One region of the Pseudomonas sp. Hz4 genome, then DNA from elsewhere that is predicted to be linked to it. Evidence: predicted binding sites of a transcription regulator. Region 1 holds the regulator's gene; each other region holds the start of a gene.
What was found. Region 1 encodes FliA, which starts transcription of late flagellar genes. Its sites were predicted from a motif close to CTAAAGTTTNNNNNNNNNNNGCCGNTAA; they were not measured.
Positions count from the first base shown of each region.

Region 2: the regulator FliA is predicted to act here: its motif matches at 1,701-1,728, upstream of motA (flagellar motor stator protein MotA).
Region 3: the regulator FliA is predicted to act here: its motif matches at 3,378-3,405, upstream of ACYZTR_RS18830 (methyl-accepting chemotaxis protein).
Region 4: the regulator FliA is predicted to act here: its motif matches at 2,086-2,113, upstream of ACYZTR_RS07650 (methyl-accepting chemotaxis protein).

Region 1 is NZ_CM142719.1:4,433,626-4,439,481, forward strand. Features, by position in the region: gene ACYZTR_RS20205 (chemotaxis protein CheA) at 1-223, opposite strand, end outside; gene ACYZTR_RS20210 (protein phosphatase CheZ) at 254-1,042, opposite strand; gene ACYZTR_RS20215 (chemotaxis response regulator CheY) at 1,065-1,436, opposite strand; gene fliA (RNA polymerase sigma factor FliA) at 1,604-2,344, opposite strand; gene fleN (flagellar synthesis regulator FleN) at 2,341-3,171, opposite strand; gene flhF (flagellar biosynthesis protein FlhF) at 3,288-4,616, opposite strand; gene flhA (flagellar biosynthesis protein FlhA) at 4,628-5,856, opposite strand, start outside.
Region 2 is NZ_CM142719.1:777,863-783,718, reverse strand. Features, by position in the region: gene motB (flagellar motor protein MotB) at 1-777, opposite strand, end outside; gene motA (flagellar motor stator protein MotA) at 781-1,632, opposite strand; gene ACYZTR_RS03485 (HDOD domain-containing protein) at 1,799-3,334, shown strand; gene ACYZTR_RS03480 (rhodanese-like domain-containing protein) at 3,377-4,192, shown strand; gene asd (archaetidylserine decarboxylase) at 4,211-5,071, shown strand; gene ACYZTR_RS03470 (molecular chaperone) at 5,188-5,856, shown strand, end outside.
Region 3 is NZ_CM142719.1:4,124,711-4,130,566, reverse strand. Features, by position in the region: gene ccoN (cytochrome-c oxidase, cbb3-type subunit I) at 1-954, opposite strand, end outside; gene ACYZTR_RS18835 (alpha/beta family hydrolase) at 1,064-1,741, shown strand; gene ACYZTR_RS18830 (methyl-accepting chemotaxis protein) at 1,782-3,347, opposite strand; partial or broken gene ACYZTR_RS18825 (CPBP family intramembrane glutamate endopeptidase) at 3,451-3,534, opposite strand; gene acnA (aconitate hydratase AcnA) at 3,662-5,856, opposite strand, start outside.
Region 4 is NZ_CM142719.1:1,713,794-1,719,649, forward strand. Features, by position in the region: gene ACYZTR_RS07635 (LysR family transcriptional regulator) at 1-581, shown strand, start outside; gene ACYZTR_RS07640 (hypothetical protein) at 584-778, opposite strand; gene ACYZTR_RS07645 (transporter) at 932-1,954, opposite strand; gene ACYZTR_RS07650 (methyl-accepting chemotaxis protein) at 2,224-3,849, shown strand; gene ACYZTR_RS07655 (PepSY domain-containing protein) at 3,974-4,279, opposite strand; gene ACYZTR_RS07660 (glycerophosphodiester phosphodiesterase) at 4,374-5,501, opposite strand; gene ACYZTR_RS07665 (DUF2025 family protein) at 5,735-5,856, shown strand, end outside.

The DNA of each region.
Region 1 (5,856 bases):
CGAACACGTTCTCGGCGATGTGACAGCACTCCACCAACTCATTGAGCTGGAGGAAGCCGGCGCCCCCTTTTACAGTGTGAAAACCGCGAAAAATTGCATTGAGCAAGTCCGCATCATCGGGTCGGCTTTCAAGCTCGACCAGCTGTTCGGACAGTTGCTCTAGAATCTCGCCGGCCTCAACCAGGAAATCCTGAAGGATCTCTTCATCGGCGCCGAAGCTCATGTGTATGGGTGCTCCTACAGGTCTAAAAACCTAAAATCCAAGACTGGATAGCAAATCGTCCACATCGTCCTGACCGGACACAACGTCTTCTCTTTTATCGGCATGAATCTGCGGACCTTCACCCTGAGAGAGATGTTTTTGCGGATCTTTTTCAGCCAGCATCGCTTCACGGTCATGTTCGATGCCCGCAAAGCGGTCCACCTGACTGGCCATGAGCACGAGCTTGAGCAGGTTGCTTTCAACTTCGGTGACCAATTGGGTCACACGCTTGATCACCTGACCGGTGAGGTCCTGGTAATCCTGAGCGAGCAGAATGTCGTTGAGGTTGCTCGACACAACGCGATTGTCTTCGCTGCTGCGTGTCAGGAAACCGTCGACTCGCCGGGCCAGTTCGCGGAACTCTTCAGCCCCGACTTCGCGACGCATGAACCGTCCCCAGTCGGTGCTCAAGGCCTGCGCTTCATGGCTCAGGCCGTTGACCAGCGGCGTGGCGTTTTCCACCAGGTCCATGGTGCGGTTGGCCGCGGCCTCGGTCAGCTTGACCACATAGCCCAGACGCTCGGTGGCGTCCGTGATCTGTGACACTTCCTCGGCTTGCGGCATGTTCGGGTCAATCTGGAAATTGACGATCGCACTATGCAGCTCGCGAGTGAGCTTGCCCACTTCTTGATACAGGCCGCGGTCACGGGTCTGGTTGAGCTCATGGATCAGTTGCACGGCGTCGCCGAACCTGCCTTTTTCAAGACTTTCGACCAGTTCGACAGCGTGTTTTTTCAGGGTCGACTCGAAATCGCCCTGTGAAGATTCGTTATGCTCCATAGCTCCCCCGTGGCGCAGTTTCTCAACCGATGCGTTCGAAAATCTTTTCGATTTTTTCTTTCAACGCCTGGGCCGTAAAGGGTTTGACCACATAGCCGTTAACACCGGCCTGGGCTGCCTCGATGATCTGCTCGCGCTTGGCTTCAGCGGTCACCATCAGCACCGGCAGATGCTTGAGCTTTTCATCGGCACGCACATGGCGCAGCAAATCGATACCGGTCATGCCAGGCATGTTCCAGTCCGTTACCAGAAAGTCGATGCTCCCGCTGTTGAGCACCGGAATGGCAGTGGTGCCATCATCGGCCTCGACCGTGTTGGTGAACCCAAGGTCACGCAACAGGTTTTTTATGATCCGCCGCATCGTAGAGAAGTCATCAACGATGAGGATTTTCATGTTCTTGTTCAATTCGACCTCCAAGCAGTCTTAAACGCGCCCAGCACCTGGACGCGCCATTTCAATCAATCCGGCAAAGCACTCAATGACTGTCTGGAGCACAACAGATCGGGACCCGTGCGGTTCAACACCCCACCAGCCGCGTTCGCAGTGTCCCCACACTGCCTTCAGCGCGCTCGCCACTCCCCCAAACGCCCCCGCAAACGGGCCGCGCACTGGCTGTGTAACTGGCTGACCCGCGATTCGCTGACCCCCAGGACTTCACCGATTTCCTTGAGATTCAACTCTTCGTCGTAGTACAGCGCCAACACCAGTCGCTCACGCTCCGGCAAATTGGCAATCGCGTCCGCCAGTGCCATCTGGAAGCGTTCATCTTCCAGATCGCGCGACGGCTCCAGATGAGCACTGGCGCCATCCTCGTGCAGCCCTTCGTGTTCGCCGTCCTGCAACAGATCGTCGAAACTGAATAACCGGCTGCCCAGGGTGTCGTTCAAAATCCCGTAATAATCGTCGAGACTCAATTGGAGTTCGGCCGCAACCTCGTGATCTTTAGCGTCACGACCGGTTTTAGCTTCAATCGAGCGAATGGCGTCGCTGACCATCCGGGTATTGCGGTGGACCGAACGTGGCGCCCAGTCCCCCTTGCGTACTTCATCGAGCATCGCGCCGCGGATTCGTATGCCCGCGTACGTCTCGAAACTCGCGCCTTTGCTGGCGTCGTATTTGGTCGACACTTCAAGCAGGCCAATCATCCCGGCCTGGATCAGGTCTTCGACCTGGACACTGGCCGGCAGACGCGCCAGCAAGTGGTAAGCGATGCGTTTAACCAGTGGCGCGTAACGCTCGATCAGCTCGTACTGCGCGTCACGTGCCGACTTCTTGTAGAGGTTGTAGCCGCTGGCTGTCATAGCACCGGTCCTGCCGTTTGTTGCACGAGGCGCTCGACGAAAAACTCCAGGTGCCCACGCGGGTTGGCAGGCAACGGCCAGGTATCGACCTTCTGTGCAATGGCCTTGAACGCCAGGGAGCACTTGGAACGCGGGAAGGCTTCATAGACGGCGCGCTGCTTCTGCACAGCTTTGCGCACGCTTTCGTCGTAAGGCACCGCGCCGACGTATTGTAAGGCGACGTCGAGGAAGCGATCTGTGACCTTGGTCAACTTGGCGAACAGGTTGCGACCTTCCTGCGGGCTCTGAGCCATGTTGGCCAGGACGCGGAAGCGGTTCATGCCGTAATCGCGGTTTAGCAGTTTGATCAGTGCGTAGGCATCAGTGATCGAGGTCGGTTCGTCGCAGACCACCAGCAAGACTTCTTGCGCTGCGCGAACGAAACTGACTACCGAGTCACCAATGCCCGCAGCGGTGTCGATCACTAATACGTCGAGATTGTCGCCGATATCGCTGAACGCCTGGATCAGGCCGGCGTGTTGGGCCGGGCTCAGATGAACCATGCTTTGAGTGCCGGACGCGGCCGGGACGATGCGGATGCCGCCAGGGCCCTGCAACAGAACATCGCGCAGCTCACAGCGGCCTTCGATCACATCGGCCAACGTACGTTTGGGTGTCAGTCCCAGCAGGACGTCAACGTTCGCCAGCCCCAGATCGGCGTCCAGCAGCATGACGCGCCGGCCGAGCTCAGCTAGAGCCAGGGACAAGTTCACTGACACGTTAGTTTTCCCGACGCCACCTTTGCCGCCGGTCACCGCGATCACCTGTACGGGATGCATGCTGCCCATGAATTTTCTTTACCTTGTCTTACTTAGACGGAGGCCACATTACTGGCTGCGCGTTCACAAAATGAACAATGCATGGCAGACCATCGATGTAGGTACAAAAACGGTTCATTAATACCTCAGCCGACCTGCTTGGTCGGGCTGTGGTAAATATCAGCGAACATGTCAGCCATGGCTTCTTCGCTGGGTTCTTCTTGCATTTGCACGCTGACGGCGCGACTGACTAACTGATGACGACGCGGTAGATGCAAATCATCCGGAATCCGCGGGCCATCGGTCAGGTAGGCCACCGGCAATTCATGACTGATGGCCAGGCTCAACACCTCGCCCAGACTTGCCGTTTCATCCAGTTTAGTCAGGATGCAGCCAGCGAGGCCGCAGCGTTTGTAACTGTGATAAGCGGCCGTTAGAACCTGTTTCTGGCTGGTGGTTGCCAACACCAGATAATTCTTCGATTTGATCCCACGACCGGCCAGGCTTTCGAGCTGCATGCGCAGTGCCGGATCGCTGGCCTGGAGGCCCGCGGTATCGATCAGCACCACGCGTTTGCGCAGCAAGGGCTCCAGCGCCTGCACCAGCGACTGACCCGGGTCGACGTGAGTCACCGACACATTGAGGATCCGGCCAAGGGTCTTGAGCTGCTCCTGAGCACCAATACGGTAGCTGTCCATGCTCACCAACGCGATATTCTGCGCGCCGTACTTGAGCACGTAGCGGGCGGCGAGCTTGGCCAGCGTGGTGGTCTTGCCCATGCCGGCAGGGCCGACCATGGCAATCACACCGCCCTCTTCCAGCGGCTCGATTTCCGGTGTGGCGATCATCCGCGCCAGGTGCGCCAGCAACATGCGCCAGGCCTGACGAGGTTCTTCAATATCAGTAATCAGGGCCAGTAAATCGCGCGACAACGGGCCGGACAAGCCGATGCGTTGCAGGCGACGCCACAGATTGGCCTGGGCCGGACGGCTGCCTTGCAGCTGATTCCAGGCCAGGGAGCCGAGCTGCACTTCCATCAGTTCGCGCAAACTGTTGAGTTCGAAACGCATCGAGTCGAACGCACGCGGGTCAACGCCACCGGAGGCTGGCGCAGCGGCCGGTGCAGGCCGACGGGGTTCGGCGTAAGTCGGTTCGATCAGCGGCTCGGCGGCGGTCAGTGGCAGGCCGGCGAACAACTGGCGATTGGTGCTCTTGTCGCTCTCGCCTTCGCCTCGCAGGCTCAGTTCGGCCTGGGCGGTAACGATCCGCGACTGGGTCTTGCGCAACTCGTCTTCGAGCTCCATGTTCGGAACGCGCGGGGCCAGCGCTGATAATTTGTAATCCAGTGCCGCCGTCAACTCGACACCACCGGCGATCCGGCGGTTGCCAATGATGGCAGCATCAGCGCCCAGCTCATCACGAACCAGCTTCATGGCCTGACGCATATCGGCGGCGAAAAAACGCTTAACTTGCATAAACCACTACCTCAGCCGTTGGGCCCTACTGTCGCAACGATGGTCACTTGCTTGTTGTCAGGAATTTCCTGATACGCCAACACGTGCAAACCCGGGACTGCCAATCGGCCGAATCGCGACAGCATCGCGCGAACCGGACCGGCTACCAGCAGAATCACCGGCTGACCTTGCATTTCCTGACGCTGCGCCGCATCGATCAACGAACGTTGCAGTTTTTCAGCCATGCTTGGCTCCAGCAGAACGCCCTCTTCCGAGCCTTGTCCTGCCTTCTGAAGACTATTGAGCAATATTTGTTCCAACCTTGGCTCCAGGGTGATCACTGGTAGCTCGGAGTCAGTGCCTACGATGCTTTGCACGATAGCGCGGGATACGCCGACGCGCACGGCAGCCACCAGCGCGGCAGTATCTTGACTCTTGGCGGCATTGTTGGCGATGGCCTCGGCAATGCTGCGAATGTCCCGTACTGGCACCTGTTCGGCCAGCAAAGCCTGCAAAACTTTCAGTAGCTGCGACAGAGAGACCACACCTGGTACCAGCTCTTCAGCCAGTTTTGGCGAGCTTTTGGCCAGCAATTGCATGAGTTGCTGCACTTCTTCGTGACCGATCAACTCGCTCGAGTGCTTGTACAAAATCTGGTTCAAGTGGGTTGCCACTACCGTACTGGCATCGACCACGGTGTAACCGAGGGATTGCGCCTGGGCACGCTGGCTGATTTCGATCCAGACTGCCTCCAGACCGAAAGCCGGATCTTTGGCGGTAATGCCGTTGAGCGTCCCGTAGACCTGCCCCGGGTTGATCGCCAGTTCGCGGTCCGGGTAAATCTCCGCTTCGGCCAGGATCACCCCCATCAGGGTCAGGCGATAGGCACTCGGCGCCAGGTCGAGGTTGTCACGGATATGCACAGTCGGCATCAGGAAGCCCAGATCCTGCGACAGCTTCTTGCGCACGCCTTTGATTCGCGCCAGCAACTGACCACCCTGGTTGCGGTCCACCAGCGGAATCAGCCGGTACCCGACTTCCAGGCCGATCATGTCGATCGGGGTCACGTCGTCCCAGCCCAGTTCCTTGGTTTCCTGGGCGCGAGCCGGGGATGGCAGCTGTTCCTGTTGACGCTTGACCTCCTGCAGAGCTTGAACCTTGACCACGTTCTGTTTTTTCCAGAACAGGTACGCGCCGCCGGCCGCCAGGGCCGCCATGCTGAGAAAGGAGAAGTGCGGCATGCCGGGCACCAGGCCCATGA
Region 2 (5,856 bases), 2.3 Mb from region 1:
ATTGAACGGGTTCTCGCGATCGAACAACGCCGACGAGGCATAACCGACGACCCGCGCCACCTGCGCATCCGGATAGCTGCCGGCGATCAGCGCACGACGTGCAGCGTTGGCACGGTTGGCCGAGAGCTCCCAGTTACCAAAGTCACCGGTGCCCGTGTACGGCTTGGCATCGGTGTGGCCGCTGATGCTGATCTTGTTCGGCACCGCTTTAATGGTGTCAGCCATGGCCAGCAGAATGTCTTCGAAATACGGTTTCAGACGAGCACTGCCAGAGTCGAACATCGGACGGTTTTCGGCGTCCACGATCTGGATGCGCAAGCCGTCCGGCGTGATCTCGAACAGGATCTGGTCTTTGAATTTCTTGAGTTGCGGGTTCTCTTCGACTTTGTTCTGCAGTTCTTGCAGCAACAGCTCGAGACGTTCCTTCTCGACCTGCTCGGCCATGCCTTCAACCTGCTCGGTGTCGATAGTCACCTTGTCTGGCTGCGGCTGAGATTTCACCTCGGGGTTGAGGGTGTTCTCCGGCGCCAGGGTCGGCGAGCCGCCCAGGTCGATGATGTACGGCGTGCCGCTTTCCGAGAAGCCGACCGGGTCCTTGAAGTAACCGGCGATGGCGATTTTCTGTTCGGGTGTTGCGGTGGACAGCAGCCACAGCACCAGGAAGAACGCCATCATCGCCGTCGCGAAGTCCGCGAAGGCGATTTTCCAGGCGCCCCCGTGATGCCCGCCGGCGATGCGCTTGACGCGCTTGATGATTATCGGCTGGTTATTTTCCATGGCTTAGCGACCGCGAACCGCTTGTTCCAGCTCAGCAAAGCTAGGACGGTGCGCCGGGTACAGAACCTTGCGGCCGAACTCTACAGCCAGCGACGGCGGCATGCCGGAAGCGGAAGCGACCAGCGAGGCCTTGATGGCTTCGTAGACGTTAAGTTCTTCCTTGGCATCGTGGCCCAGGGAAGTGGCCAATGGGCCGAAGAAGCCGTACGCCGCGAGAATACCGAAGAAGGTACCGACCAGGGCTGCACCCACGTGTAAACCGATGGATTTCTGGTCGCCTTCGCCGAGGGAGGCCATGGTCACCACGATACCGAGTACCGCCGCGACAATACCGAAACCTGGCATGGCGTCGGCAATGCCGTTCACCGCGTGGGACGGATGCTCGAGGTCTTCCTTGAGGCTGTAAAGTTCCATGTCGAACAGGCCTTCAAGCTCATGGGGAGCCATGTTGCCGGAGGACATAATGCGCAGGTAATCGCAGATGAACGCGGTCATGCGTTCATCTTTGAGCACGGCCGGGTACTTGGCGAAGATCGGGCTCGCGGAGGCATCTTCGATGTCGCCTTCGATGGCCATCATGCCTTCGCGCCGGCTCTTGTTGAGGATCTCGTAGATCAGGCCCAGCACTTCCAGATAGAACGTGTGGTTGAAGCGCGAGCTGAACATGCCCAAGGACTTCTTGAGCACGTGCATGGTCATGTAACCGGGGTTGGCCTGCAGGAATGCACCGAGGGCCGCACCACCAATAATCAACACCTCGAAGGGCTGAATCAGGGCGGCAATTTTGCCATGGGAGAGCACGTATCCGCCGAGCACGCTCGCGAATACGACGATGATGCCGATTATTTTAGCCATAGGTAGGAGAGCACTTACTGAGTCGGGTTCAAGGTCATATTCGGAAGTTAAAAAATCTCTTCTTCTACTTATCGGCAAAACTGCGCCAGACTATAGCCAGTTCAGGCGAAAAGCCAATTTGGCCCGCTCCGGGCATAGGTAATGCAGACGATGATCGCCTCCAACCATGGCTAACGAAACGAATCCAATTCCAAAACCGACCACTCTCGAAGGCTGGGTCAAGCTTCTCGATGGCGTGCGCCTGCCCGTTCCGCAAGCCAGTCATGACTGTGTTTGCAAGGCCATCGCCAACAGTCGCAGCTCCCTGCGCGATATCGCCGAACTGATGCAGGACAGCCCGGCGCTGGCGCTGAGTGTGATTCGCGAAGCCAATCGCCACACCCATGGCAGCATGACCGAGCCCGCGGAAAACCTTGAGGTGGCGATCAATCGCCTCGGTTTGAAGCGCACCGAAGAACTGCTCGCCCGCCTGCCCGCCGAATCTCAGTCGGACATCCCGGTTGCCCTGCGTCAGTTGCAACTGATCAGCCAGCACGCGACTCAACAGGCCAACGGTTTTTTCGCCAGTCGCCTGGCCCGACTGTGGCAGGACATTCACTGGGGCAGCCTGCTGTTTCTCTCGCCGCTGTGGCCGATGGCGTTGACCCATCCGCAGCTGCTCGAAGAGTGGGAGCTGCGGGTCATCCATAAAGGTGAATCGGCGGGCAAAGTCGAGAAGCAATTGTTCGGCGCACGCCTGCTGGAAATCTGTCTGGCGCTCGTGGACATCTGGCGCCTGCCGATTTGGGTGCAGCAGGGTTATCGGCTGTTGCTCAACGAGCAGCGTGAGCTGGTGAAAGTGCTGCGCATCGCTCGCGACAGCGATCACCCATTGCGCCAGCAGAACCGCCTCGATGACGATCCGACCCTGCGCCGCTGGCTCAATCAACCGGCCAATACGGTGCTGCTGGCCAACGGACTGGCGCTGTCGGCACAACACGCCTGGGACAGCCCTCACAGTGAACGCTGGCAGTACCTGACCAGCCTGTACCTGCAAATGCCGATGGACGAAGTGCAGCAGCAGTTGCACCAACAGGCCGCCAACAGCGCCCGCCATCACGCTATGCCAGACCTTTGGCACCCGGCCGTGTCACTGATCTGGCCATGGGGCGTAAACCGCATCCACGCCGGTTTGCTGCCGGCCCCGGCGCCGACCGCCGAAGACCTGGCGAAGTGGCGCAGACAATGTGCCGAGTTGCTGGTCGATCCCAGCCGCTTCACCAATGCCATTCACTTGACCACCTCTGCCCGGGACGCTTTGGTTGCGTGCGGCATGCGTCGGGTGATGATCCTGATGGCCGACCGCACTCACGCCAATCTGCGGGTGCACCAAACGGCCGGGTTGCCAAAAGAAGCGGCCGGCCTGAATTTCGGGGTGAGCCACAGCACTGTGCTGCAACGCCTGCTCTCGCAACAGGCCCAAGTGCGACTGACACCGGACAACAATGCGCAATTTTCGGCGCTGTTGCCGGCCAGCCTGCGCTCACAGTTCGGTGGCGAACACCTGCTGCTACGCTCACTGGTCAATAACGGCCGGGTCATCATGATTGTTGTGGCGGATCAGGGCGGCGGGCCGTTCTCGGAAATCACCGTGCAAGCCTTCGGCAAAACCGCGCAGTGCATCGAAAAGGCACTGCACAGCTTTAGCCTGCGCGGCAAATGACGCTGCGCTACAATCCTCCCCTTTGTGCTCTGGAGACCTCACATGTCTGACTTCTCTGGCTTGGCGCTGGTCATCGAGCCGAGCGACTTGCTCGCCCGTCTCGACGCCCGCGAACTGATTCTGGTGGACCTGACCAGCAGCGCCCGCTATGCCGAAGGGCATATCCCCGGTGCGCGTTTTGTCGATCCGAAACGCACGCAACTCGGTCAGGCGCCTGCGCCGGGACTGATGCCGCCGCAAGCGGCACTCGAAGCGTTGTTTGGCGAACTGGGCCACAACAAGGACGCGGTCTACGTGGTCTATGACGACGAGGGCGGTGGCTGGGCCGGTCGCTTTATCTGGCTTCTGGATGTCATCGGCCACAGCCACTACCACTATGTCGATGGCGGCCTGCATGCCTGGCTGGCAGAAGGCTCGCCCATGTCGATCCAGATCCCGGCTCCGGTCGGCGGCCCGGTTGCATTGACCCTGCACGACGAACCCACTGCCACCCGCGAATACCTGCAAAGCCGACTCGGTGCCGCCGACCTGGCGATCTGGGACGCACGCGGGCCGCTGGAGTACTCCGGCGAGAAAGTCCTGGCGGCCAAGGCCGGGCACATTCCCGGCGCGGTGAATTTCGAATGGACCGCGGGCATGGATCAGTCGCGCCACCTGCGCATCCGCACCGACATGCCGCAGATCCTGGAAAAACTCGGGATCAGCAAAGACAAAGAAGTGATTACCCACTGCCAGACTCACCATCGTTCTGGCTTCACCTATCTGGTGGCTAAATCCCTCGGTTATCCGCGGGTCAAAGGCTACGCTGGCTCCTGGGGCGAATGGGGCAACCATCCCGATACGCCCGTAGAGAATTAAGGTTTTTAAGGACAGTTAATGAATAAGCGTTTGTTTATCCTCAGCCAATACCTGCTGCCCCATCACTTGCTCTCGCGACTGGCCGGCTGCATTGCCGAATGCCGCGTGCGCTGGTTCAAGAATGCCTTCACCGCCTGGTTCGCCAAGCGTTATCAGGTGGACATGTCGCAGGCGCTGGTCGAAGACCTGACCGCCTACGAGCACTTCAATGCGTTCTTCACTCGCGCCTTGAAGGACGGCGCCCGCCCGCTGGACGAGACGCCAGGCGCGATCCTCAGCCCGGCCGACGGCGCGGTCAGCCAACTCGGCCCGATCGAACACGGTCGCGTGTTCCAGGCCAAGGGCCACAGCTTCAGTGTGCTGGAATTGCTGGGCGGCGACGCCGCCAACGCAGCGCCGTTCATGGGCGGTGATTTCGCCACCATTTACCTGTCGCCGAAGGACTACCACCGCGTGCACATGCCGCTGGCCGGCACCCTGCGCGAGATGGTCTACATTCCGGGCCGGATCTTCTCGGTCAACCAGACCACCGCCGAAAACGTCCCGGAACTGTTCGCCCGCAACGAGCGTGTGGCGTGCATTTTCGACACCGAACGCGGACCGATGGCCGTGGTGCTGGTGGGTGCAATGATCGTGGCGTCGATCGAAACCGTTTGGGCCGGGCTGGTCACGCCGCCAAAACGCGAGCTGAAAACATTCCGCTACGACGAAGCTGCCCGTGCGCCAATCCATTTGGAGAAAGGTGCAGAGCTGGGTCGATTCAAACTGGGTTCGACCGCTGTCGTGTTGTTCGGGCCTGACCAAGTGAAGTGGGCTGAAGAACTGGCGGCCGGTTCGCCGGTGCAGATGGGCCAGGGCATGGGCCTGCCAAAAGCCTGATTTTCTGATTTGCCCCCTCGACCGGGTTCGAGGGGGCAGACCACACCCCTCCCTTAGTTATAACTGCTACAGTCGGATCATTCACTGCCCATCTACTGGTTGGAGTTTTCCACGGCATGAATGAGACCAGCCCCCACCTGCTGCTACGCGCGCCCATCCCGATGCAGGTGCGCCTGTCGATCTGTGAAGCCACCCCGCGCGACCTCAAGCGCTGGATCGCCAATCTGCCCAAGGCCAATATCGGCGAGACCGCTCGCCAGCTGTACCAAGGCTTGAGCGAACTCAACCAACTGCTCACGCCAAGCGAAAATCGCCTGCAATTGCTCGAACTGTTGCGCCCCGAGGTGTATTACGTCTGCAAACACCTTGAGCGGCATTTCCTGCATCAGTCGATTGTCCTCGACGAGCGTTCGCGCAAGATCGCCAACCTCTGCCAGGCGCTGCAAAGTCACTTGGCCATTGGTTATAAACAGATCGTCGTGCGCATCACACCGACATTCAGCAAGGACCGGGCGCCGCTGCTGACTCAGGCGCTGCAACGGGCAATTCACTGCCTGAACGGGCCGCTGATTCGCTCGACCAAACTCTATTGCCCGGTGCCGGAAGGCCTGTGGCTGGAGCTGCATCAGCTCTACCGGATCGCCTGCGCACACCGACTCCAGCATCTGAGCCTGCGCGATGAGCTGGCCAGCCAGACGCAAAACCTGAGCATCGAACAGACTTACGTGGTTGCCTTGCTGCTGGGCGCCTCGCGCTGCAATCAACTGCGCCAGAACCAGATTGCC
Region 3 (5,856 bases), 310 kb from region 1:
GCCGTAGAACGCCAGCGAAACCACGAGGAAGCGCAGGATCGGGTCGCTGCGCAACTTATGCCAGGCGCCCGAGAGCGTCATCATGCCGTTGATCATCCCGCCCCAGCTTGGGGCGAGCAGGATCAGCGACATCACCATGCCCAGCGACTGGGCCCAGTCCGGCAGCGCGGTGTAGTGCAAGTGGTGCGGGCCGGCCCAGATGTACAGGGTGATCAGCGCCCAGAAGTGCACGATCGACAAGCGGTAGGAATACACCGGACGCTCGGCCTGTTTCGGCACGAAGTAGTACATCATCCCGAGGAAACCGGCGGTGAGGAAAAAGCCTACGGCGTTGTGCCCGTACCACCACTGAACCATGGCATCGGTCGCACCGGCGTACACCGAGTAGGACTTGGTGAAGCTCACCGGCAGCTCAAGGTTGTTGACGATGTGCAGAATCGCCACGGTGATGATGAATGCACCGAAGAACCAGTTGCCGACGTAGATGTGCTTGGTCTTGCGCTTCGCCAGCGTGCCGAAGAACACCACGGCGTAGGCGACCCAGACGATGGTGATCAAAATGTCGATCGGCCATTCCAGCTCGGCGTATTCCTTGGAGCTGGTGTAACCCAGCGGCAAGCTGATGGCCGCCAGCAGGATCACCACTTGCCAGCCCCAGAAGCAGAACGCGGCGATTTTCGGCGCGAACAGCTGTGTTTGGCAGGTGCGCTGCACCGAATAGAACGAACTGGCGAACAAGGCGCAACCGCCGAACGCGAAGATCACCGCGTTGGTGTGCAACGGGCGCAGGCGCCCGAAGCTGGTCCACGGCAGATTGAAGTTGAGTTCAGGCCAGACCAATTGGGCCGCGAGAAAAACCCCGAGCCCCATGCCGACGATGCCCCACACCACCGTCATAATGGCGAATTGGCGGACCACCTTGTAGTTGTAGGCGGTACTGATAGAAGTGTTCATGGTTCCCCATCCACGGTTCAGCCGAAGTGAAGGCCTGCCTTTGCGAGTAAGCCGCACGGCAGACGCTCCCTTCGCCTGGAGTTATAGGCAGACTAAAAGCGAGGCAAGCATGGACAAAGAGCACAAGGCCAGTATTGACGGGGATCAATGGGCGCAGTGTGTGGCGGAACATGGCTGGCTGTGGGACGCCGCCTCGGCGCCGTCATCGACGACGCTGATTCTGGCTCACGGTGCCGGTGCACCGATGGACAGCGGTTGGATGAACGACATGGTTGCGCGCCTTGCTGCATCTGGGGTCAACGTGCTGCGTTTCGAGTTTCCGTACATGGCGCAACGGCGCATTGATGGCGGCAAACGCCCACCGAATCCGGCGCCGAAACTGCTCGAGTGCTGGCGTGAGGTGTATGCCGTGGTGCGACGCCATGTCGCCGGACGTCTGGCCATTGGCGGCAAGTCCATGGGCGGGCGGATGGCGAGTTTGCTGGCCGATGAGTTGGGAGCGGATGGGTTGGTGTGTCTGGGTTATCCGTTTTATGCGGTGGGAAAACCGGAGAAACCTCGGGTCGAGCATTTGGCCGCGCTCAAGACGCCGACGTTGGTTGTGCAGGGTGAGCGGGACGCGTTGGGCAATCGTGAGTCGGTCGAGGGCTATAAGTTGGCGCCGAGTATCGAAGTGTTTTGGCTGGTCGCGGGGGATCATGACTTGAAGCCGTTGAAGGCTTCGGGGTTTACGCATGAGCAGCATTTGGAAGCTGCGGCGCAAAAGGTAGCTGATTTCCTTGGTTAAGCGATCGTTCCCACGCGGAGCGTGGGAACGATCAGGACGATCAGCGGTTAAACCGAGCCACCAACGAATACTGAGTATTCGCCGTCTTCGTCAGCTCTTCACTCAACAACGCCGAGTGTTGAGCCTGTTCCGACGTCTTATCCGCCAGTTGTGAGATGTTGCTGATGTTGCGGCTGATTTCTTCGGCGACAGCGCTTTGTTCTTCGGTAGCCGCGGCGATCTGGGTGGTCATGTCGGTGATGTTGGCCACCGCTTCGCTGATGCCCACCAGCGCCTGGTCCGCTTCCAGTACCCGCGCCACACCTTCTTCTGCCTGGCGATGCCCGGCTTCCATGGTTTGAACTGCAGTGCTGGCGGTTTGCTGGAGCTTGGCGATCAGCGCGTGGATCTGCCCGGTGGATTCGCTGGTGCGTTGCGCCAGTTGACGGACTTCGTCGGCAACCACCGCAAACCCACGCCCCATCTCACCGGCACGGGCCGCTTCGATGGCGGCGTTCAAGGCCAGCAGGTTGGTCTGGTCGGCGATGCCTTTGATCACATCGACCACGCCACCGATTTCGTCGCTGTCCTTGGCCAGTTGAGTCACGGTCATACCGGTTTCACCGACCACCACCGACAGACGCTGAATGGCTTCGCGGGTTTCCCCGGCGATGTCGCGGCCGCGACCGGTCAGGCGATTGGCTTCCTGGGTGGCGTCGGCAGTGCGCTGCACATGGCTGGCGACTTCTTGAGTGGTGGCGGCCATCTGATTGACGGCGGTGGCCACTTGCTCGGTTTCGACGCGCTGACGTTCCAGGCCGGTGGAGCTGTTGTGCGCCAGGGTGTCGGACTGTTTCGCTTGTTCGGTCAGGTGCTCGGCGGTGTCCTGCAGACGGGTCAGGCAAGTTTTCAGGCGCGCTTCCTGGCTGAGGATCGACATCTCCAGACGTGCTTGAGCGCCGCGACTGTCGGTGTACATCTGCGCGATCAGCGGGTCGGAGGTCGACTGCCCGGCCAGTTGCAGCAGACGCTTGAGGCCGCGCTGCTGCCAGCTCAAACCCAGCAAGCCCAATGGCACGGAGAGACCGGCGGCCAACGCAAAACCCCATTGGGAGTTGAGCGACGCACCGATCATGAAGCTCAGTTGGCTGACCAGAATGAACGGCAGCCAGTCCTGCAGCACCGGCAGCCATTTGTCTGTTGCAGGAATCGCCGACTTGCCCTGGTTGATGCGTTGGTAGAGTGCTTCGGCACGGCGGATCTGTTCGGCGGTGGGTTTGATCCGCACCGACTCGTAACCGATCACTTGGTTGCCGTCGAAAACCGGTGTGACGTAGGCGTTAACCCAGTAGTGATCGCCGGTTTTGCAGCGATTTTTGACGATGCCCATCCATGGCAAGCCTTGTTTCAGTGTGCCCCACATGTGCGCGAACACCGCGGCCGGGACGTCAGGGTGACGGACCAGGTTATGCGGTGCACGGATCAGTTCCTCACGGGAGTAACCGCTGATTTCGACGAACGCGTCGTTGCAGTAGGTGATCACGCCCTTGGCATCGGTGGTGGAAATTAACCGTTGCTGAGCCGGGAAGGTCCGTTCGCGTTGTGTGGTGGGTTGGTTGTTACGCATGGCTTTTTCAATCCGCAAGGCTTTCAGTGGTTGTCGGCGCTGTCAGGAATTAGTTGAAATTATTTTTCAGTAATCAGCAGCACGTCGCAAAACGGCCATTGCTTCAGCCGGAGAGCATCGGATAGGTGAGCAGGCCGAAGTGCAGCAGGTTCAAGCCGAAATGGGTGGCGATGGCGGCCGCCAACCCAGCACGACAGAGATCCCGGCCCACCAGCCGAGTCGGCCGCAGATCAGTGGATGTTGCGAGGGCGGCGATTATAAACAGCACACAAACAAAAACACCGCCCGAAGGCGGTGTCTGTGTCAGCAAGCTGTTACGACGCAATCAACTGCCGCAACACGTAATGCAAAATCCCCCCCGACTTGAAGTACTCCACCTCGTTAAGGGTATCGATCCGGCACAGCACCTCGATTTTCTCGCGGCTGCCGTCTTCACGGGTGATCACCAGCGTCAGGTTCATCCGCGGTGTCAGCTCGATGCCTGTCAAACCCAGAATATCCAGCGTTTCCTTGCCGGTCAGGTTCAGGCTCTTGCGGTTTTGATCCAGCTTGAACTGCAACGGCAACACGCCCATGCCCACCAGATTGGAGCGGTGAATTCGTTCGAAACTTTCCGCAATGACCGCTTTGACTCCCAGCAAATTGGTGCCCTTGGCCGCCCAATCGCGACTCGAACCGGTGCCGTATTCTTGCCCGGCAATCACCACCAGCGGCGTGCCCGAGGCTTGATAACGCATGGCCGCGTCGTAGATCGGTATTTTCTCTCCGGTGGGAATGTAGATCGTATTGCCGCCTTCTTCGCCGCTGAGCATCTCGTTACGGATGCGGATGTTGGCAAACGTACCGCGCATCATCACTTCATGGTTGCCGCGCCGGGAGCCGTAGGAGTTGAAATCCCGAGGTTCCACGCCTTTCTCGCGCAGGTACTGGCCCGCCGGGCTGTCAGTCTTGATGTTACCGGCCGGGGAAATGTGGTCGGTCGTCACCGAGTCGCCGAGCAACGCGAGAACCTTGGCACCCGCTACGTCTTTGACCACCGGCGGCGGGCCGCCGATGTCATCGAAAAATGGCGGGTGCTGGATGTAAGTCGAATCGTCCTGCCAGACATAGGTCGCCGCTTGCGGCACTTCAATCGCCTGCCATTGCTCATCGCCGGCAAACACTTCGGCGTATTCCTTGTGGAACATCGCGGTGTTGACCTGATTCACCGCGTCGGCGATCTCTTGGGTGCTCGGCCAGATGTCCCGCAGATAAACCAGATTGCCCTCTTTGTCGGTACCTAAAGGTTCGCTACTGATGTCGGTGCGCACTGTGCCGGCCAGCGCGTAAGCAACGACCAGCGGTGGGGAGGCCAGCCAGTTGGTTTTCACCAGAGGATGCACGCGACCTTCGAAGTTGCGGTTGCCCGACAGCACCGAGGCGACGGTCAGGTCGGCGGCCTGAATGGCTTTTTCGATGGGCTCCGGCAAGGGCCCGGAGTTGCCGATACACGTGGTGCAGCCGTAGCCGACCAGGGCAAAACCCAGTTCATCAAGGTACTGGGTCAGGCCGGCAGCCTTGTAGTAGTCGGTGACCACTTTCGAGCCGGGGGCCAACGAACTCTTGACCCACGGTTTGCGCTTGAGGCCTTTCTCCACGGCCTTCTTCGCCACCAGGCCGGCGGCCATCATCACACTTGGGTTGGAAGTGTTGGTGCAGGAGGTGATCGCGGCGATCACTACCGCACCGTTTTTCAATCGATAGGTCTGACCTTCATCGCTGTAATCCGCTTCGCCGACCAAATCCGCATTACCCACCGCGACACCACCGCCGCCCTCACTTTCCAGGCGACCTTCTTCCTTGCTGGTGGGTTTGAATTGCAGTTCGATGAAGTCACTGAACGCTTGCGCGACATTCGGCAGCGATACTCGGTCCTGGGGGCGTTTCGGCCCGGCAAGGCTGGCCTCGACGCTGCCCATGTCCAGCGCCAGGCTGTCGGTGAACACCGGTTCCTGGCCGGGCAGACGCCACAGGCCCTGAGCTTTGCTGTAGGCCTCGACCAGTTTCACGGTTTCGCTGGGGCGACCGGATAAACGCAGATAGTCCAGGGTGATGTCGTCCACCGGGAAGAAGCCGCAGGTGGCGCCGTATTCCGGGGCCATGTTGGCGATGGTTGCACGGTCGGCCAGCGGCAGGTCGGCGAGGCCGTCGCCGTAGAACTCGACGAACTTGCCGACCACGCCTTTCTTGCGCAGCATCTGGGTGACGGTCAGCACCAGGTCAGTGGCGGTGATGCCTTCCTTGAGCTTGCCGGTGAGTTTGAAGCCAATCACTTCCGGGATCAGCATCGACACCGGTTGGCCCAGCATCGCCGCTTCCGCTTCGATCCCGCCGACACCCCAGCCGAGTACGCCGAGGCCATTGATCATGGTGGTGTGGGAGTCGGTACCGACCAGGGTGTCCGGGAAGGCATACGTGCGGCCGTCCTCGTCCTTGGTCCAGACCGTGCGCCCCAGGTATTCCAGGTTCA
Region 4 (5,856 bases), 2.7 Mb from region 1:
TGGTGATGCCGCGCCTGCCCGAGTTCATGGCTCAGCACCCCAATCTCGAGCTGGAAATCAGCAGCACCGACCGCCGAGTCGATTTGCTCAGCGAAGGGTTTGATTGCGTGGTGCGAGTCGGTGCGCAGCCGGATCAATCGGTGGTCGCTCGCCACGTGTGCGATTTTGCAATGGTCAACTGCGCCAGCCCCGCGTATCTGCAGCGTTATGGCGTGCCTGAACGTCTCGAAGACTTGGCGCAGCATCGGCTGGTCCATTACGTCGGCGTACTGGGTTCACGGTCAGAGGGTTTTGTGTACGAGCAAGAGGGCACGTTGCAACGAGTGCCGATGGCGGGCAGCGTCACGGTCAACAGCACCGATTGTTACGAGTCGGCGTGTCTGGGCGGCTTTGGTTTGATTCAGGCGCCGCTGATGGGCATGCAGCCCCACCTGCTCAGTGGCGAGTTGGTGGCGGTGCTGGCGCCATTCAATGCGCCCTCCATGGAGGTCTCGCTGCTCTATGCCCGGCAACGGCATTTGCCGTTGCGGGTCAGGGCCTTCATGGATTGGTTAGGGCAGGTGATCCAGTCAACCACCTGACCTTAGGACAGCTGGGTGAACAACCAATACAAACTGCCCGACAACAGAATTGCTGCCGGGCTGTAAGACGTGAACAACAGTCCACTGCCCAGCACCGCGAAGAAAATCACGGTGGTCAACAGGCTGGGTTTCTTGTCGAGATGCGGTTTGGCACTACTGGCAGGCGCTTGGGCGGCGGGGAAGGAAGGAGTCGCCATGACGGACAATCCTGAGGAGGGAGGAATGTCGCCCATGATCGTTCCCACGCTCTGCGTGGGAATGCATCCATTGACGCTCTGCGTCAACGCTGGACGTAGAGCGTCCGGGGCAGCATTCCCACGCGGAGCGTGGGAATGATCAATGGGGGCGGCTCAATAATCCTGGCGCTTACGAAACGCCCAACGCCCGGCGATCACGGTAAACGTCGCGACCAATGCCACCAGAATCCAGAACCCCTCCGGATCACCGGAAAGCGGCACGCCACCGACGTTCATGCCAAAGAACCCGGCGATGATGTTGATCGGCAGCGCCAGCACCGTCACCACGGTCAGGGTGAACAGTGTGCGGTTGCTCTGTTCGTTGAGGTTGGCGGCGATTTCTTCCTGCAACAGTTTGATCCGTTCGCCCAGCGCTGTGAGGTCGTTGATGATCAGCGCGAACTCCTCGGTGGACTTGCGCAGCTCCTTGACGTCTTCCTTCTGCAACCACTGCGGTGGGCGATTGAGCAGGCGCAGCAACGAGCCCGGTTCCAGCGCCAACAAGCGTTGCAGGCGCACCAGCACCCGACGGTTGGCACCCAGCTCAGCCCGGTTGGTCGACAACCTTGAGGACAGCAACTCATCTTCGATCTGATCGACGCTGAGGCTGGTCTTGCGCACGATCTGGGTCAGCACTTCGCCCTGATCGCGCAGCAAGTGCACCAGCAATTCCAGCGGCGAGCGAAAGCACTCACCGGCCTTCACCGACGAGCGCAACTTGTCTACCGAGTGCAGCGGTTGCAGGCGTGCGCTGATGATCAGCCGACTGCGGGCGCAGACCCACAGCGTCGAGACATCCGAGGAAACCATGCTGCTGAGGTTGAACACCACGTCGTTGACCACCGCCAGCAACGCCGAATCCACATGCTCGATGCGCGTCGAACGTGAGCCCTCATGCAGCGCTTCGAAAAACTCGTCCGGCAATTCCAGATGGCTCTTCATCCAGCGCTCGCAGGCGGCGTGGGCGAGGTTCAGGTGCAACCAGAGAAATTCGTCGCTGTCGCCGGGCTGTTGCAGGCATTGCAACGCCTTGGCCGAATCGATCTCCCGGCCGCGCGCACCGGGGCGAAAACTGAAACCGTACAGCAGACCGAACAGGTCCGGGTCGCGATGGCTTTGGTCGATGCTGTGGTTCATGAGGGCTCGCAAGGGGAGGCGCCTGACGCGGGTTTCACAGGTTCACTTGAACCGCATCATTGCAAGGGTTTTTGACCGTTTTGTGACAGTCTCTTGGCGCTGAAAATTCACTCTACCGGCGGTCGGAAGCGTTAAAGAAAGGCTCTGGCACGCCGATGATGTTGATGTTGAAATTCGCGGTGCGGTCTTGGGCCAGCGTCGCTGACAGGGATGTCCGGACACCTTGCACGCCTGCCGGGCGTGCCTTATCCCTGTCATGAGATCACTCGATGTTTTTGCAAAAATCCCTGAGAGCACAAATCCTTGCCTTGTTGAGCGGCAGCCTGTTGGCCATGTTGCTGATCGCCCTGGCCTGCTTTCACTTTCTGTCCAGCGGTGTTCAGAACTACGCGAATCTGATCGAAGGCCCGCTGCACACTTCGCAATTGATCGATGAAGCCAACCTGCAATTCAAGGTTCAGGTTCAGGAGTGGAAAAACGTTCTGCTGCGCGGCAAGCAGCCTGCGGACCTGGACAAATACTGGAAGCAATTCGAGGAGCGTCAGCGCGATGTGCAGGGCATCCTCGGTGAATTGGCCGGGCAAAAGGGCATTGACCCGCAACTCAAAACTCGCATCGAACGCCTGCGGGACGAACATCGCCTGTTGGGTACGGCTTATCAAAAAGGTCGTGACGCCTATGTGGCGGCAGGTGCCGACCCAACGGCTGGCGACACGGCGGTCAAAGGTGTGGACCGTGCCACCAGCGATCAGATGAGCGAGTTGGTCAGCGAAATGCGCAAGCAGGGTGTCGAGCAATCGAAGCTGATCAGCGCCGACGCCGATCGCACCGTGTTGCTGGGGACCATTGTGATGCTCGCCTCGGGTCTGCTGATCGGCCTGTTGAGCCTGTGGCTGGTCAACCGCAACCTGGTGGAACCGATTCGCAAATTGATCGAGTACGTGGCGCAACTCAGCCAGGGCAAGTTTGCCGAACGCGTGGCCAGCAGCCGACAGGATGAGTTGGGCAAGTTGGCGGTAGCGGCCAACACCCTGCGCGATTTCCTCGCCGAAACCTTCAGCCGTTTGCAGCGCAGTGCCTCGGATCTGGACAGCGCCAGCGGTGAACTGAATTCCATCGCCACCCTGATGGCCAGCGGCACCAACGAGCAGTTCAACCGTACTGATCAGGTGGCCACGGCGATGAACGAAATGTCCGCCACCGCGCAAGAAGTCGCGCGTCACGCCGCCGATGCCGCACGTGCAGCCGACGATGCCGACCAGTCCGCTCAGCAGGGCGAAAAAGTCATGCAGGGCACCATTCACACCATCACCCAAATGCGTGGCGAAATCGCCAACACCGCCATGGTCATCCGTCGTCTGGAAACCGACAGCGGGCGCATCGGCAAGGTATTGGAAGTGATTCGCGGCATCGCCGAGCAGACCAATCTGCTGGCGCTCAACGCAGCCATCGAAGCGGCCCGTGCCGGCGAAGCAGGGCGCGGTTTCGCCGTGGTGGCCGATGAAGTGCGCAGCCTGGCCCAGCGCACGGCGGCGTCGATCATCGAAATCAACCAGATCATCCAAACCGTGCAAACCGGTGCGGTGGATGCGGCCCAGGCCATTGAAAGCGGTCAGTCGCGCAGTGAAGAAAGCGTCGAGCAAGTGACCCAGGCCGGCGCCATGCTGGAGCGCATCACCCATGCGGTGGAAGCCATCCGCGACATGAACCGCCAGATCGCTACCGCCGCCGAAGAGCAGACCTCGGTGGCCGAAGACATCTCGCGCAACCTGACCGAAATCACCAGCATCGCCAGTACCAACCTGGACAACGTGCAGCGCACCGAAGCGGCCAGCCACAACCTGCATGGGTTGTCGGGGCAGTTGAATGAAGTGACGGCGCGTTTAAGCGCGTAACGGGAAAGGCTGTGTATTTACCGAGTCGGTCACAGTCGAGCACGGCGATGAACGACTTGATTGTCTGAATCGACATGCAAAAAAGCCGCACGATCCGAAGAGCATACGGCTTGGTGTTTATGCATCAGGTGTCTTGTTTGTCGCTCAGTACTTTGCCGGTGGTTGCATCGAAGTCCACGTCAAATTCTTTGCCGTCAGCGGTTTTCAGTTCCACTTCGTACTCATAGTTATTGAAGTGGTTGTCCAAGTCCGTGTCGGTGATGGTCGCACCCGGGTGCAATTTCAATGCGGCCTGGTTCATCTCTTCCAAAGGCTTGATCTTGCCGCTCTTGACCAGCTCAGGGATCTGGTCGACGCGAACATCAGCCTGGGCCAGGCCAGCGGTGAGGGTCAGGGCAGCAGCGGTGAACAGGGCAGTCAGGGTTTTCATGAGGTTCTATCCTTGGGTGTTCTGTTTAAGTGGGATCAGGTTAGCTTGCGCAACTTAATTCACCCTTAATTCCTTCGGGAGCTTCTCGGCTTGTTCAATAACCGTTGTTCTGCAACAACTGCGCAACACTGCCAGCCGCCGGGCGTTTGTAGAACTTGAGCAGTTCGCTGGCGCGGTTGGTGAAGATGCCGTCGACGCCGGCGTCCATGACTTTCTGGTAATCCACGGCATCGTCGATGGAGTAGACGTGCACCAGCAAACCTTGGTCGTGGGTGTACTGGTTCATCCACGGTTGCACCAGGTCCGAGTAGCTCTGATCGCCACCCTTGGTCAGCGCCGCAGAAGGGCCGGTGCCGATCGCGCCCTGGGCTTTTGCGTACTCGACCCATTGCTGGAATTCGGCTTTGTCTTTCGGTTGTTGTTTGGCGTAATAGATGGCTTTGTCTTTGTCGCCGGATTCAGCAAACGTCACCTTGGATTTCGGCTCGATGCTGCCTTCGCCGACCCACAGCAGGAGGATTTTCGGCACTTTCGGCATTTCCTTCTCGAGCAGTTCGAGGCTGCTCTTCTCGAAAGTTTGCAGCACAACTTTGCCTTTGCCTTGGCCAACCGCCAGATTGCTCTTCGCCAGTTTCGAACCGGCCGGGCTCAGCCAGCCGCGATCGTGGAGTTTCTCCTTGAGGTCGCGCTCAATGCCGGGAAATTGCTTCGGCTCTTTGGTTTCGATGTACAGGCCCGGCTTGTGCAGCGGGTTGCCTTGGGCGATATCGATGATTTCATCGAGGGTCAGGATTTTCAGGCCGGCGTACGAAGGACGGGCGCGATCCGGGTAGGCGGTGTTGAACCAGCTGCCGGCATCGAGGGTTTTCAGCTCGGCGAGGGTGAACTCGTTGGCCGGGCGGTCCTTGCGCTCAGGGAATTTGCTGGCGACGTCGGTGGTGCGTTGCAGGTTGTCGTCGTGCAGGGCGAAGAGCACGCCATCCTTGCTGCGTTGCACGTCCATTTCCAGGTAGTCGGCACCCAGATCACGGGCCAGTTTGTAGGCGGCGGCGGTGGATTCCGGTGCATCGAAAGACGCGCCACGGTGGGCGATCACTGCCGGATGCGGGATGCCCGTGCGGGTTGCCAGTGCAGTGGGGCTTGGCTCGCTGGCGGCCTGTGCCTGGCCGAGGCCCAGCATCAGACTCAGCAACAGGGCGCTCTTGGTGAAGGTAGCAGGCATGGTCGAGGTCCTTTCGCAGATTTACAAAGACGTCTCTTTTAACAACTGAGCGCCGCTTGCGCTATCGCCAGGCCGACATAAACGTGTTTAAAGCTGATTTTTTCCGCGCTTTTGTGCGGTTCTTTGCAGTACTCTTGGCCCCGGCAATTTCCCCGGCAGAGGGAAATCCATTCGCTTGCCCTGCGTGTAAACCATCGATCACCGGTCCATTACGACCTTTTGTGAGGTTTATCATGCGCATCACTTCCGAGCTCATCTGCCAGGCCGCCGACCAACTCAAAGGCTTCGTCGGCCTCAATCGCAAGACTGGCCACTACATCGTTCGTTTCAGCGAAGACTCGTTCGGTATGGACGT